Regions from separate parts of the Rhizobium acidisoli genome, predicted to be linked through region 2. Evidence: riboswitches for the same ligand, from Rfam matches in the RefSeq annotation. Region 2 holds a riboswitch; the other holds the start of a gene.
The links. Region 2 has a riboswitch for thiamine pyrophosphate ahead of thiC (phosphomethylpyrimidine synthase ThiC). Riboswitches for the same ligand answer to the same signal wherever they lie in the genome.
Positions count from the first base shown of each region.

Region 1: linked by a shared signal. The riboswitch ahead of CO657_RS22740 (phosphomethylpyrimidine synthase ThiC) and the one ahead of thiC (phosphomethylpyrimidine synthase ThiC) in region 2 are both predicted to bind thiamine pyrophosphate.

Region 1 is NZ_CP034999.1:83,405-90,464, forward strand. It holds gene CO657_RS22720 (thiamine phosphate synthase) at 1-590, opposite strand, end outside; gene CO657_RS22725 (thiazole synthase) at 587-1,360, opposite strand; gene thiS (sulfur carrier protein ThiS) at 1,362-1,559, opposite strand; gene thiO (glycine oxidase ThiO) at 1,556-2,536, opposite strand; partial or broken gene CO657_RS22740 (phosphomethylpyrimidine synthase ThiC) at 2,539-2,742, opposite strand; TPP riboswitch at 3,003-3,133, opposite strand; partial or broken gene CO657_RS22745 (DUF2726 domain-containing protein) at 3,777-4,111, shown strand; gene CO657_RS22750 (hypothetical protein) at 4,256-4,669, opposite strand; gene CO657_RS22755 (hypothetical protein) at 4,679-5,227, opposite strand; gene CO657_RS36850 (hypothetical protein) at 5,483-5,650, shown strand; gene CO657_RS22760 (SctD/MshK family protein) at 5,820-6,707, shown strand; gene CO657_RS22765 (flagellar biosynthesis protein FlhA) at 6,731-7,060, shown strand, end outside.
Region 2 is NZ_CP035002.1:152,783-159,842, reverse strand. It holds gene CO657_RS33155 (carbohydrate ABC transporter permease) at 1-287, opposite strand, end outside; gene CO657_RS33150 (carbohydrate ABC transporter permease) at 287-1,405, opposite strand; gene CO657_RS33145 (extracellular solute-binding protein) at 1,478-3,118, opposite strand; gene CO657_RS33140 (ABC transporter ATP-binding protein) at 3,458-4,525, shown strand; gene CO657_RS33135 (GNAT family N-acetyltransferase) at 4,641-5,087, opposite strand; TPP riboswitch at 5,223-5,353, shown strand; gene thiC (phosphomethylpyrimidine synthase ThiC) at 5,447-7,060, shown strand, end outside.

The sequences.
Region 1 (7,060 bases), on a different replicon from region 2:
GTCGCGGCCAGCCACTGTCGTGTGCGGGCTTCGGGATCGGGGTTGCGGGTGATATCGGTGACCACGGCAGCGGTATCGGCGCCGTTTTCCAGTACCAGCGGCGCGCGCTCGGCGGTGATCCCGCCGATGGCAACGAGCGGCATCGGCCCGACACGCCGCCGCCAGTTCGCAACGCGTTCGACGCCTTGTGGCGTCCATCTCATCTCTTTGACCACCGTGGGCCAGACCGGTCCGAATGCCACGTAATCCGGACGGGCGGCCAGCGCCGTCTCTAGTTCCGCTATGTCGTGCGTGGAAAGGCCGAGCTTCAGGCCGGCGCGGCCGATTGCAGCCAGATCGGCTGCCGCCAGATCCTCCTGCCCGAGATGGATGAAATCGCATCCCTCATCGATCGCGAGCTTCCAGTAATCGTTGACGATCAATCGGCAGTCCGCTGCCGCGCAGGCGGCTTTCGCACGCCGGATCTCCTCGCGAAGCACCGGCTCTGGCTGGTCCTTGATGCGCAGCTGGACGAGTTTGACGCCGAGCGGCACGAGACGCTCGACCCAGTTGGCGCTGTCGACAATGAGATAGAAGGGATCGAGCTTCATGAAAAGACGGCCTTTCCGATGACGGGAGTGGAAGGAACGGCCATGTCGCGCGGCTCCAGCGGCACGGCGCCATGCGCGATGCGGCCGGCATTGATGGCAAACGCGAAGGCCTCGGCCATGGCGGCGGGATCACCCGCGCCGGCAACGGCGGTGTTCAGAAGAACGGCATCATAGCCGTATTCCATGACGGCGGCGGCATGAGATGGGCGGCCGATGCCGGCATCAACGATGAGCGGCACATCCGGAAAATGTGCTCGGAATGCCCGCAGCGCCATCGGGTTCACCGCTCCCATGGCAGAGCCGATCGGCGCACACCAAGGCATCAGGACGCGGCAGCCGGCGTCCAGCAGCCTTTCGGCGACGACAAGATCGTCGGTCGTATAGGGGAAGACGTGAAAGCCCTCGCCGGTCAGGATGCGTGCCGCCTCGACGAGGCCGAAAACATCGGGCTGCAGCGTATCGTGATGGCCGATCACTTCGAGCTTGATCCAGTCGGTGCGGAAAACATCGCGCGCCATCTTCGCCGTCAGCACAGCCTCCTGCACGCTGTGGCATCCGGCCGTGTTGGGAAGCACGCGCACACCAAGCTCGCGGATCAGCTCAAAGAAGGCGCCGCCCGCCTTGCCGCCGACGGCCTCGCGCCGAAGCGAAACAGTTACAATTTCGGTCTTCGATCGTCTCACTGCTTCCGCAAGCACGGCCGGAGACGGGTAGCGGGCGGTGCCAAGCAGCAGCCGGGAATGGACCTCGACGCTGTAAAGTTTCAGCATCTTAGCCTCCTTGCATCGGTGAGAGAATTTCAATGCGGTCGCGCTCGCCAAGCATGAAATCGACGCGATCCTCGCGGTGTACCAGTTCGCCGTTCACCGCGGTTGCGAGCCACCCGCCTTCGTAGTCCAGAGCGAGAAGCAGATCTGCGAGCGTCGCGGCCGTGACCTGTTGTTCCTCGCCATTGATGATGAAGGTCATGGCGCCCTCCTTTCCGTTTGTTCTGTTAGAAGAAGCCGCGCCACCTCTCCGGCCATGGCCGGCGCCAGCAAAAAGCCATGGCGATAGAGGCCGTTGACATGGAGGGTGTGTTTCTCCTGCGTCACGCGCGGTAGATTATCGGGATAAGCGGGCCGCACGCCTGCGCCTGTTTCCGTGACGCGTGCCTCGCCGAAGGCGGGATGCATCGCATAGGCAGCATTCAGCAACTCCATCAGCGAACGCGCGGTAATCGGCCCCGCATCGTCACTTTCGATCATCGTCGCACCGACCATGAAGCAGTTCTTTTCGCGCGGCACGATATAGATCGGGTGGCGCGGATGCAGCAGGCGGACGGGGCGAGAAAGGCTGACCTCGCGCGTTTCGACGCAGAGCATCTCGCCTCGAACACCACGCAATTCGGGCAGTTGGCCAATCTGGGCGGCACCGGTGCAGTCGATCACCCGGTCATAATGGGCAACGTTCGCATTGCCCGTGACGCCGAACACGAGAAGCACGCGGGCGTTCTCCAGTCCTGCCGCAAGTCCCGAGAGCGCCTGCCGTGGATCGAGGTGCGCTTCCTGCCGGAAGAACAACGCCCTGCGGAAGCGGCCGGCGAGATCAGGCTCCAGAGCTGCGATCGCCGCCTCGTCCAGCCATTCCCATCCGCTTGTGCGGCGGGAAAAGCGGTCCAGCTCGGCGGTATCTCGCCCACCCGCGACCACCAGCGTTCCTCGGCGTTTGACGTGGCCGGGCAATGCTGCCTCCCACCAATCGGCGGCATTACGACCGAGCGTCAGCACCGGTTCCTCCGCACTTTCCCGTTCGCACCACGGGGCGAGCATGCCGCCGGCAAGGCCGGAGGCGCCGCCCCCGACCTTGTCGGCCAGCTCCGTAAGGGTGACGCGGAAGCCTTGGCGATAAAGCTGCCAGGCCACGGTGAGGCCGGCAACGCCGGCCCCCTTGACAAGAACGCGCATGGTCATCCTCCAATCGGTATTTTAGCGGCCTCTACGACCGACATGTAAAGATCGCCGCCCTGTCGGTATTTCGCCGCCATCGCGTCCAGCCCCTCCTTCTGCGCCTCGGCGCGGATGTTGTGCGATATGCGCATCGAGCAGAAATGCGCCACCTTGTGCGCTTCCTTCGGCAAGGTCTCGTCACGGTAGCTGCGGGCGGTGTCGGGATGGGAGTAATCATAGACGACGAAAGGCGGCTCGCCGGCGGTCGGATGGACGCTGATTCCGCGCATCGGCACGCGGACATGACTGTGGATAACTCCCGGTATGGATCTTCCGCGACACTGGCAGCGGGCCGGTGGTGACGGTTGGGGTGAAGTTTTTTGCGGCAATGTCATAGTTTGAGGCTCCAAATTGAAAGTTGGAGACCCAGTCAGCCGGAATGATGAAAAGACGCCGGCATGGATTCCACGCGTGAATCCGAAGCCTTGGAGCGCTTGCACCGTCCCTACGCCAGTATGAACTGGATCAGGTTCAACGGGTCACTGCGCCACAACAAGCAACACCTTATTGTTCAGCAGTATCTCAGCCCCTTGCCGGGCTCCCCTGGTGAATGCCGCCATGAAAGACCGGAGCTGCCCTTCTGTCAAGCAAGGCCTAATGCATATTTTTCTTGCTCGTCAAGCATGACGGCTTCCCGTCTAAAATCGCCGTTGAAACCGGAAGTCTCCGTGCCTCCGCTAATTGCATTTCACAAGCGCGATATGCGCGCCGCAATAGGAACCTAACTGGCGGATATTCGCCACCTCCACCGAGGCGAGAAATGCCGGGCCCGCCCGTTCCTTAAGACAGGTTCCTTCGGCCCGCGAAGGTGCTTTTAGCTTTGTCGATTGCGCAGGCTCTCAGTGCGCGAGCGCTTCCGCCACCCGAATCCCACCGGCTGGATCCGAATCGACCCCACAAGCAGCGCGATCACGCCGTCCCCGACGATCCATTATGCGATCTTCGTCCAAAACGTGAGCTCCATAGCAACAAGCCGGAGCGCTGGCCTCGAAATCGCGCCGTGCCACGACGTAGGAACGTCCTGAGCGGAAGCGGATGTCGACTGTCCTCTAGAGCCAATATCGGTTTCTCGGGGAAGCTTCATGCGGTCGAGGCCTCATTTTTTTGGATATGGTACGCGCGTTGTACTATCGTGGCGGGAAATCCGGAGAGGGGCATGCAATATGGCCAAAGGTTGGTGCTGTGAGCAGCACCTCGGCTGATCATCGGGCTGCCGCAGTAGGCGCTTCGGGCGGTATAGCCATTGCAGACTTCGAAATTCCTGAACTGCTAATCGCCGCGCTGTTTGAGGGCGTTATCATTGGCATGGCCGTTGAGCAGTTCCTAGCTACGATGAGCAAACAGGCTTGGCGGGAGAAAAACAGATGGCGCTCGGAGGAAACGCGCTGGAATGAGCGTGCCGTACTCGGACCCTGGCTTAAGACACCAGCTGCGGAGCCATTACGGCCGGTCGACGCCGCGGATCAACTCCGTATCGTGATGCGCTCGAAGTTCACCATCCAGCCATTGCTGAACAAGAGGGGAGCCCGGGTAGGTTTCGCATTCGTAACGTGAGCACTAATTTCAAGCTGAGGCTGAACATCAATGATCAAGCGATGACGCGGAACGTTGCATCAGGACAGTGGTTACGCTGGTTCGCTGCCAAGGCGGTTGGTTCATCTGCTGGTTCTTAGCTCTCTACCGGTCGACTTTCTCCGCTGCTTCAAGCGAAAATTCGGCGCGCAATACCGCCTTCTGTGCTCGCGAAAAATCGGCGGCGGCTTGTTCTGCCCGCTCTTGCGCGGCGCACCGGGCGTCTTTGCGCTGCGCAAGCGATCGGCCGGCATCGGCTTCATGGCTGCGCAATACGGATTGTCGCATCAACGCGTCCTGAAGCTTGGCGGCGGAGATAACGCCGCTCTTGCGCAATTCGTCGACGATAGGATTGCCTGCGGCCCGGCTTGCTGCCATGTCGAGCGCTTCGGAGGCTTTCGCTTCCCGCTCCCGCGCGTTTTCGGCGTCCGCCCGCGCCTCGGAGAGGCTGCGGGAAAGATTGTCCGCCCGCAGGCTGCGGATCTCCAGTAACTGCCTGAGAGACTTCAGCGCCTTCATATCAGCCGCTCAGGCACCGTTGTTCGTCGTCAGGATTTCCAGCTGGCCGCCCTTGATGACCTTGATGCTGTCGGCTTCCTGCCGGCTCAGCACGTCTTCGACGGCCTTGGTGAAGACGGAGGGGCCGCGCACCAGCACCAAGCCGCTGGCGGGATCTTCACGCAGTGCATCGTCCGGCAGTAGCGGGAACAGCGCGCGAATGGCGTTTTGCTCGGTCTTCCAGCTGCGGTCGCCGCGATCGAGGACAACGGTGGAGACCTCCTGCTTAGGCGCGATGATGATGCGGCTGCCGTCATAGGCGACGAAGAGATTGCTGGCATCGCCAAGCTTGACGAAGGCCTTGGCTCCGCTTTCTCGGACGGACCAGTGCTCGACCTTGCCGCTCAGCGTCCCGACTGTCGTGACCGGGATGCCAGACATGAAGGACAGCGTCTGGACGACATCGCCAAGCGGCAGGGAGACGACATCCAGGCGCACCTCCCGCTCGCCGGCGCCGGCTGATGGAGGAAAGGAGACCAGCAGTCCGATAGCGGCCATGTAAACAAAACGCGCAAACATCTGAGTTTACCTCACGATCCGGATGCCGCCCGACAACTAATGAACGAAGGAAATCAGGGGGCTGCGAAATCCAGTCTGTTAATAATTATCTGATCTACTGTTGCAGATCACCGGTCCGCTGGGAACAGGACGAATATCCATTTCGCGCAGTTGTTGTACATATCGCGAATTAATAACTTTTTAACATAAGCTATTGAATTCGATCCGGAATTCTGCAAGGTTTTGGCCGCCAAAACCATGCAAGGAGTTCAAGACATGGCTACCAGCACTAGTACTTCGACACTTGATTCGGGTATCGGCTCGGCGATTTCCGCCTTCAAGTCGGCCCAGAACGAAGCGACCGCGCAGAGCCTCCAGGTTGCAACTGAAATCACCAAGATCAACGGCGTCGCAAACGCCATCAAGAAGATCGGCCCAGGCTGATTGAAACAATGGCGAGACGGGTTCGCCCGTCTCGCTTCCCCGCTCTCGAAGACAATAAAAGCCGCTCGACGGACGGTTCGGGAACAAGATGGCTATGGATCTAGATCCCTCTTCGCCGACATTCAGAGGTAACGCCGGCAACGCTGCGTCAGGCCGCGGCGGACCGGTCTTGCGTATCACGCGCGCCGGGCGCAGCTCCATTCTGCCGTTGACGGCGGAGCGGCAGGTGGTCGGCGGCAGCGCCGATTGCGACCTGATCATCCTCGGCGCCAAACCGGAACCCGTCTTTGCCATTAGTCTGCAGCGCTCCCGCGGCTCCGACGCGGTGTCGTTGACCGCGCTGCGGGATGACGTGGTGATCGATGGTCATTCCATCCCGCGTGATCGAACGATGAGCCTTACAAAGAGGCAGACCATCTCCTTCGACGGCACGGCCTGCGAACTCGAAGGTCTCGGCGCCGGGCGCGGGCGGTTCGCGCCACGCCGGATTGCGGCTGCCGGCCTTCTCGGGCTGGCGGCGATGCTTTTGCTGGTCGGCCTTTACAACAGCGATGCGCCGGCTCACGAAGGCCCGCCCGTCAGGGTTTCCGCCGCACCCGAACCGGCGCCGTCATCGGCGGCGATCGCTGCCGAAATCCGCCAGGCCATTCGTATGGCTCAGATTCCCCAAGATCTGAGCATCGTCGCCACCGCCGACGAAATTCGCATCGGCGAAGGATCGCGGCCTCTCGGCCTGCCCGACAAGACCAAGATGCGTAGCATCATCGCCTCGATGAGCCGGCGCGGTTCCGTTTCCATCGTCGATCTCACCGCCCTCTCTTCCGGTCTCGACGGCTTCGTCGCCGCCGCCGGCTATACGCCCGTCAGGTTCATCATCGGCTCCGACGGCCGCCGCTACGAGGAAGGCGATGTCGTTGCGAGCGGCTGGCGGATCAAGGAGATCGGCAACGACCAGATGATCGTTTCCCGCGACAGTGAGGACGATACGGTCAATTTCGTCTCCGCCGGCAATGCCGAACCGAAGCTCGCCGAAATTTCCAGCAGCGAACAAGAATAGGCGATGGCGTCGGAAGCCGGATCATGAAGGTAAGGTCATCCGCCATCGCCATGCTTGCGCGGCGCACCGATATGCTGCTTGCGGTGTTTTGCGCCTCCGTCGTGACGATGATGGTGCTGCCGCTTCCGACAATCGTTCTGGACGTGCTGATCGCCTTCAATCTCTCCTTCGCTTTCGTGGTGCTGATCACCACGACCTATCTGAAGAGCGTGCTTGAAATCTCGACCTTTCCCGCGGTCATTCTGATCGGCACGCTGTTCCGCCTGGCCTTGACGATTTCCTCGACGCGGCTCGTGCTGGCGGATGCCGATGCCGGCGAGATCATCATGGCCTTCGGCGATTTCGTCGTTGCG
Region 2 (7,060 bases):
CAGAGCCTGCGCATGAACTCGTCACGCACCGTCGATACCTGGGATATCGTATCGGGAGAGAGCCCGAGCGAGCGCCAGCCGAGCCAACTGGGGGTAAAGTTGAACCAGGGGATCAGATTGCCGCGCATGACATCGGCGGCTGTTTTGAACGAGGTCGACACCGTCCAGAACAACGGGAAGATGCAGACACACGCCCAGGTGACGAGCAAGCCGTAGACGGCCAGACGCATGGCCCACCAGCGAATTCGCTGAGCCCGCCCGTATTTTTCGAAATCGATGCGAACCATCAGAGCCTTCCTGTCATCCGCTTCACGAGACGGTCCGAGATCTTCATCAGCATTGTCATCCCGAAGACGATGATCACCAGATAGACGAGCGCGAGCAAGGTACCGTATCCGACATTCGAACGGTCGCGATATTCACGATAGATGAAACTGGTGACGGAATCGGTCGCGCCGCCCGGACCTCCCGATGTCACCGTGATGATGATGTCGGCGAGCTTGAGCTTGAAGATCACCCGGATCATCACCGCCGTCACCGAAACCGGCAGCATGAGCGGGAAAGTGACCTTCCAGAAGCGCTGCCATCTGGTGGCGCCATCGACTTCGGCCGCCTCCAGCACCTCCCTGGACAAGCCCTGCAATCCGGCAAGCAGCATGATCATCATGAAGGGAATGAAGGTCCAGGCATCCATGATCATGATCGAAAGCTTCGCCGTCAGCGGATCGCCGAAGAAGGACGGGTTTTCCCAGCCGAGCCAGCGGGCGAAACGCGCGACCGGGCCGAAACGGGTCTCCAGCATCGACTTGCCGACCATCCAGCTCACCGCGACCGGCGACAGCATCAAGGGGACGAGGAAGATTACCCGCCAGAATTTTCGCGCAACAATGTCCTGGTTGAGGAGCAGCGCCAAGCCGAAGGCGATTGCATATTCGATCACGATCGCCAGGCAATAGAGGATCATGTTCAGCAGGGCATTGGCATAGAACGGATCGGCGATCATCCGGCGCACATTGTCGAGCCCGTTGAAGCGCCGCCCAGTCGAGGAGGCGAGGTTCCAATCGGAAAAGCCGATCCAGAGCGCAAAGAGCAGCGGGAAAACCACCATCGACACGACGAAGAGCGCGGCCGGCAGAACAAAAAGCGCCTTCTTGCCGGCCTCGCCGTAGATGACGACGCGCGTGACGCAAAGAATGACGGCCCAGAGAAAATAGGCGTAAAGAACCGGCCGCCAGTTCGCAAAACCCCATTCGGTCCAGCCCAATTCATGGGCTCCCTGCAAGATGAAGGATGTTATGAACCATATGGCGCTCAGCCATAGAGCCGTGCGGCCCCAAAAACGGCGGCTCGCGGAAATGGAGCCGGCTTCGACCGTGTGGAGCAGGTCGCCTTCGACTGTCGACATGATTTTCCTCGCCCGGACAGAATGAGCGCCGGCGAACCGCTTCCGGTCCGCCGGCGTATTGGTGTCAAACGATCAGATCCCGAGGCTCGCCCGATAGAGTTTCAGCTGGCTGTCGCGGCCGATCTGGTCGGTGATCTTTTCCCAGGCGGCCGCAATCGCATCCGCGGTCTCCTGCGCCGACTTGTATTGCCCGGCAAAACCCTTTGCCAATTCGTCCTCGGCGACCGAGTAATATTGGAAGATACCGGGAATGCGCGGTTCGATGGCGGCGTTCGGATGGTTATAGCTGTCCGCGTTCGAACCCAGATAATCCTCGATATAGGCGCGGTCGTAACCGGCCTTTTCCCATTCGTCGTAGTTGAAGTTGGACTGGCGGTAGGGCTGGAAACCGGAGGGATAGGCCGAGGTCCACAGTGACAGATCCTTGCCGCCGAGATGGGCGGCGGCGGACCAGGCCGCCTTGCGCTTCTTCTCGTCGCCGGAGACCTGCTTGGTGACATAGATGCCCCAGCCGAGATAGGCCATGTTGGGCGCTTCATTATACTTGTCTTCCCATTGCCCGGTCTTGCGGTTGTAGACCCGGTTGGAGCCGCGGTTGATGCCGAAACCGACCACATCGCCCACGACCGAGGTGTCCGAGGTGCGCGCGCTGGAGCCGACGTCGCCCCACCACATCAGCATTGCGCCGGTGCCCGCCAGGAACTGCGAGAAGGCGGTGGTGCCGGGATCGGCATTGATCTGATCGGCCGGATAGGCCTTGGCCGCAATCAGATCGAGGACGTCCTGGATCGCCTGGACCCATGCGGGGTTATTGACCAGCGGCTTCATGTTTTCAGGATCGAACAGCCAGGCCGGATCACCCGGATATTTGGCATAGGCCGTCGCGCGGTTCTCGATGAAATAGAAGCCGAAACCGCCCCAGCCCTTGAGCGGGTCGAGATAGCCGTAGGCCGGCTGACTGGTCAGCGGATCGGTCTTGCCGATCAGCGCCTTGGAGGCCGCGTTCACCTCCTGCCATGTCTTCGGCGGCTCGGCCATGCCGCTGATCGAGCCTTCGCCGAAGTAATCCTTGCGATAGGCGAAGGTGTGGCAGTCGCCGTCGATCGTCACGCGGTAGGTCTTGCCGTCCCAGGTTCCCACAGGTGGCTTCAGGTAACTCACCAGGTCGTCAGCCTCGATCTGCTTTGCAACCCAGTCAGGCATCTCGTCCAGAAGCCCTCGTCCGGCGGTATCGCCTTCAAAGGGTGCGCCCATTTCCAGAATGTCGAAATCGACCGTGCCGGTCGCGATCGACTGCTGAAGGCGGGCATTGTAGTCGGCTTGCGCAAGGTCGATCCAATTGATCTTGGCACCGGTATAAGCTTCCCACGGCTTCAGGAAGCCGCGGAACAGGAAGTTGTGCAGGTTCTGGTTGTTGAGCCCCATGAAGGTCAGCTCGACACCGGCAAATTCGCCCTGCTTGACGTTGGCCTTGGTCGGGCCGAGGCAAAGCTCGCCGACCTTCTGCCAGTCCGCGTCCGTCGGCGAGCCCTTGCCGACGCCCGGAATCTGCAGGATCTGGGCGCGCAGATCATCGGCGGCGAATGCCATGCCCGGAATTCCGCCCATCGCACCGGACAGGCCGAGCAGAGCCGCCGCACTTGCCGTTCCGCGCAAGACGTCGCGACGGCTTGCCTGACGGCGCATCAATGCATCGTATATTTCGACTTTCATATCTTCCTCCTCCACGTTTCGTTGCGCTGCCGCCAGCCGGCCCCTGTGGGCTGGCCCGGCTCCGATTTTAGGACTGGTCTCGTGCAGAGCTTTTTGGTAAACAAGAAAATGAAACGTTTCATATTTCTTGTTTGAAACCGCTCCTCTCGGTTTCGAGGGCGAGCATTAGACGGCAAACGGGAAAAGTCAATAAAAAATGAAACGTTTCATGGAGGAGGTTCGACGATAGTTCGGGCAAGGGGCGGAGCGCGATTTCGCCGAGCCCGACGGTTTGGATATTGTCGAGAGTCACACCTCTTGGAAGCGCCCGGGGGTGGCAGGAAAGCGAGTGGGAGGCATATGGCTGAGGTCAATATTTCAGAGGCGCGGAAGGCCTATGGCGCCGTAAACATCCTGCACGGCGTCGATATCGACATTCGCGACGGGGAGTTTGTGGTGCTCGTCGGTCCATCCGGTTGCGGCAAATCGACTTTGCTGCGCATGGTCGCAGGGCTAGAAAGCATCACCGGCGGCACGGTCTCGATCGGCGGAAAAGTCGTGAACAATCTGCCGCCGAAGGACCGCGACATCGCGATGGTCTTTCAGAGTTATGCGCTTTATCCGCACAAGACCGTCGCCGAAAACATGGTCTTTGCGCTGCGCCTGCAGAAGCAGCCGGCCGACATCATCAAGCAGCGGCTGCAGGCGGCGGCCGAAACGCTTGACCTCGTGCCCTATCTCGACCGCTATCCGCGCCAGCTTTCGGGCGGCCAGCGCCAGCGCGTGGCGATGGGACGCGCCATCGTCAGGTCGCCGCAAGTCTTCCTGTTCGACGAGCCCTTGTCGAACCTCGACGCCAAGCTGCGCGTGCAGATGCGCAAGGAGATCAAGGAGCTGCACCAGCGGCTGAGAACCACGACGATCTATGTCACCCATGACCAGGTCGAAGCGATGACGATGGCCGACAAGATCGTGGTCATGCAGGGCGGCAGGGTCGAACAGATCGGCACGCCCCTGGAACTCTACGATCGTCCCCGCAATACATTCGTGGCAGCCTTTATCGGCTCACCGTCGATGAATCTGCTGAAAGGCCGCTACAAGGCCGATGGTGCGATCTTCGTCACGGAGACTGGCGACGAGATTGCGCTCGCTTTCACCCCGCAGGCGTCCGACGGGCAGGCTGTGGTCCTGGGCGTGCGGCCTGAACACCTCTCCCTCAGCCAAAGCGGCCTCAACACGACCGTCAACGTCACCGAACCCACCGGGCACGAGACGATGGTCTTCCTGCGCTACGGATCCGGCGAGCTTGTCGCAGTGCTTTCCGACCGTTACGATTTTGCGCCCGGGCAGGTCGCGACGATAGCTGCTCGGCCAGGAAAGCTTCATCTATTCGATGCGGAATCTGGCAAGACGTTGCGACCGGATTGAGCGGGCATCGATTCGAAAGCCCCCGAGATAGGTTCAAAGTGGTAATATCGGGGTGACGAGCCTCGAATTCTTCCGCTCGCCCTCAACCTATGGCAAACCAATACCGCCCTAACCGCTACGCACTCGATTTGGAGTAAAGGCCGAGGTTGCTGCCGATGGCGAACCCGCAGCGCTGATAAAATGTCGACAATGCACCTTCCCGCTGTGAGACCAACCAGACGCTGTTGCATCCCTCGGCCTTTGCTGTTTCGAAAACTGCTGATAGCAGCGCGGTCCCTATTCCCGCACCTTGGGCTTCAGGCAGCACCGACAACTCATCAAGGTAAACGACCGGACCGGCATGGCGGCGCTGTCGTATGCCCAACGCGATCCCCAGCACCTTGCCTCCGTCAAAGGCCGCAAGCGCAATGGATTTCGGCGTTTCAAGCACGGTGTTTACGTTTTCAACCGCCGCTTCCAGCGACCAATTCTCGTTCCACGGCGGTCCGGAATAGGCCCTGACCAGCACAGTGGCGGCGCCATGGAGATGTTCTACCGTAAGACGTTCAATCCGAATCGCCATAGATCCACCTGACGTTGAGTGAATTGACATTTGCCGCAGTTCGTTCGGTAACGCAACAGGCTCCGAGCCGGACGATCTACGGAAACGACAAAGCTGTAAGCTTGACACAACCAGCGACCGCGCTTTACGACTGTCGGCATTCACCAGGGGGGTCCCGCAAGGGGCTGAGATACTGCTGGACAATAAGGCCTAGCCTGTTGTGGCGCAGTGACCCGTTGAACCTGATCCAGTTCATACTGGCGTAGGGACGGTGCAAGCGCTCGAAGGCTTCGGATTCACGCGTGGAATCCGTGCCGGCGTCTTTCCATCATTCCGGCTGATTAACTGGGTCTCCAACTTACAACTTGGAGCCTCAAACCATGACCATTGCCGCAAAGAATCTCACCCCGACCGTCACCACCGGCCCGCTGCCGGCATCGCGGAAGATCCATATTCCGGGAGATATCCATGGCGATATCCGCGTGCCGATGCGCGAAATCAGCGTCCATCCGACCGCGGGCGAACCGCCTGTCGCCGTCTATGATTCCTCCGGTCCCTACACGCTCGAAGGCGCCGAGATCCGCATCGAGCAGGGCCTGTCCCCACTGCGCCGCGACTGGGTGCTGGCCCGCGGCGACGTCGAAGCCTATGATGGCCGCCATGTCCGCCCCGAAGATAACGGCTTTGTCAGCGGCGACCGGCTGACGCCGGAATTTCCGGGGCGGCGCCGGCCGCTGCGTGCCAAGGACGGCAAAGCCGTCACCCAGCTCGCCTATGCACGGGCCGGCATCATCACGCCGGAGATGGAGTTCATCGCCATTCGCGAGAATCTCGGCCGCAACGCGAAGGCCGAAGCGCTGGTGCGTGACGGCGAGAGCTTCGGCGCCGATATTCCCGATCACGTGACGCCGGAATTCGTCCGCCGGGAAGTTGCCGCCGGCCGGGCGATCATCCCGGCCAACATCAACCATCCCGAAAGCGAACCGATGATCATCGGCCGGAATTTTCTGGTGAAGATCAACGCCAATATCGGCAACTCCGCCGTCACCTCATCGATGGCCGAGGAAGTCGAGAAGATGGTCTGGGCTGCCCGCTGGGGCGCCGATACGGTCATGGATCTGTCGACCGGCCGCAACATCCACAATATCCGCGAATGGATCATCCGCAATTCGCCGCTGCCGATCGGCACCGTGCCGCTCTATCAGGCGCTGGAAAAGGTCGGCGGCATCGCCGAGGACCTCAGCTGGGAGATCTATCGCGATACACTGATCGAGCAGGCCGAACAGGGCGTCGACTATTTCACCATCCATGCCGGCGTGCGGCTGCATTACATCCCGCTCACCGTCAATCGCGTCACCGGCATCGTCTCACGCGGCGGTTCGATCATGGCCAAGTGGTGTCTGCATCATCACCGCGAAAGCTTCCTCTACGAGCATTTCGAGGAGATCTGCGATATCTGCCGGGCCTATGACGTCTCCTTCTCGCTCGGCGACGGCCTTCGCCCCGGCTCGATCGCCGATGCCAACGACGCGGCGCAGTTTGCCGAACTCGAAACGCTCGGCGAACTGACGAAAGTCGCCTGGGCCAGGGATTGCCAGGTGATGATCGAGGGACCTGGCCATGTGCCGATGCACAAGATCAAGGAAAACATGGACAAACAGCTGGCCGTCTGCGGCGAGGCGCCCTTCTACACGCTGGGGCCGCTGACCACCGATATCGCCCCCGGCTACGACCATATCACCTCCGGCATCGGCGCGGCGATGATCGGCTGGTTCGGCACGGCCATGCTCTGCTACGTCACCCCGAAAGAACATCTTGGCCTGCCCGATCGCAACGACGTCAAGACCGGCGTCATCACCTACAAGATCGCTGCCCATGCGGCCGACCTTGCCAAGGGCCACCCGGCCGCCCGCCTGCGCGACGACGCCCTGTCGCGGGCGCGCTTCGAATTCCGTTGGGAAGACCAGTTCAACCTGTCGCTCGACCCCGACACC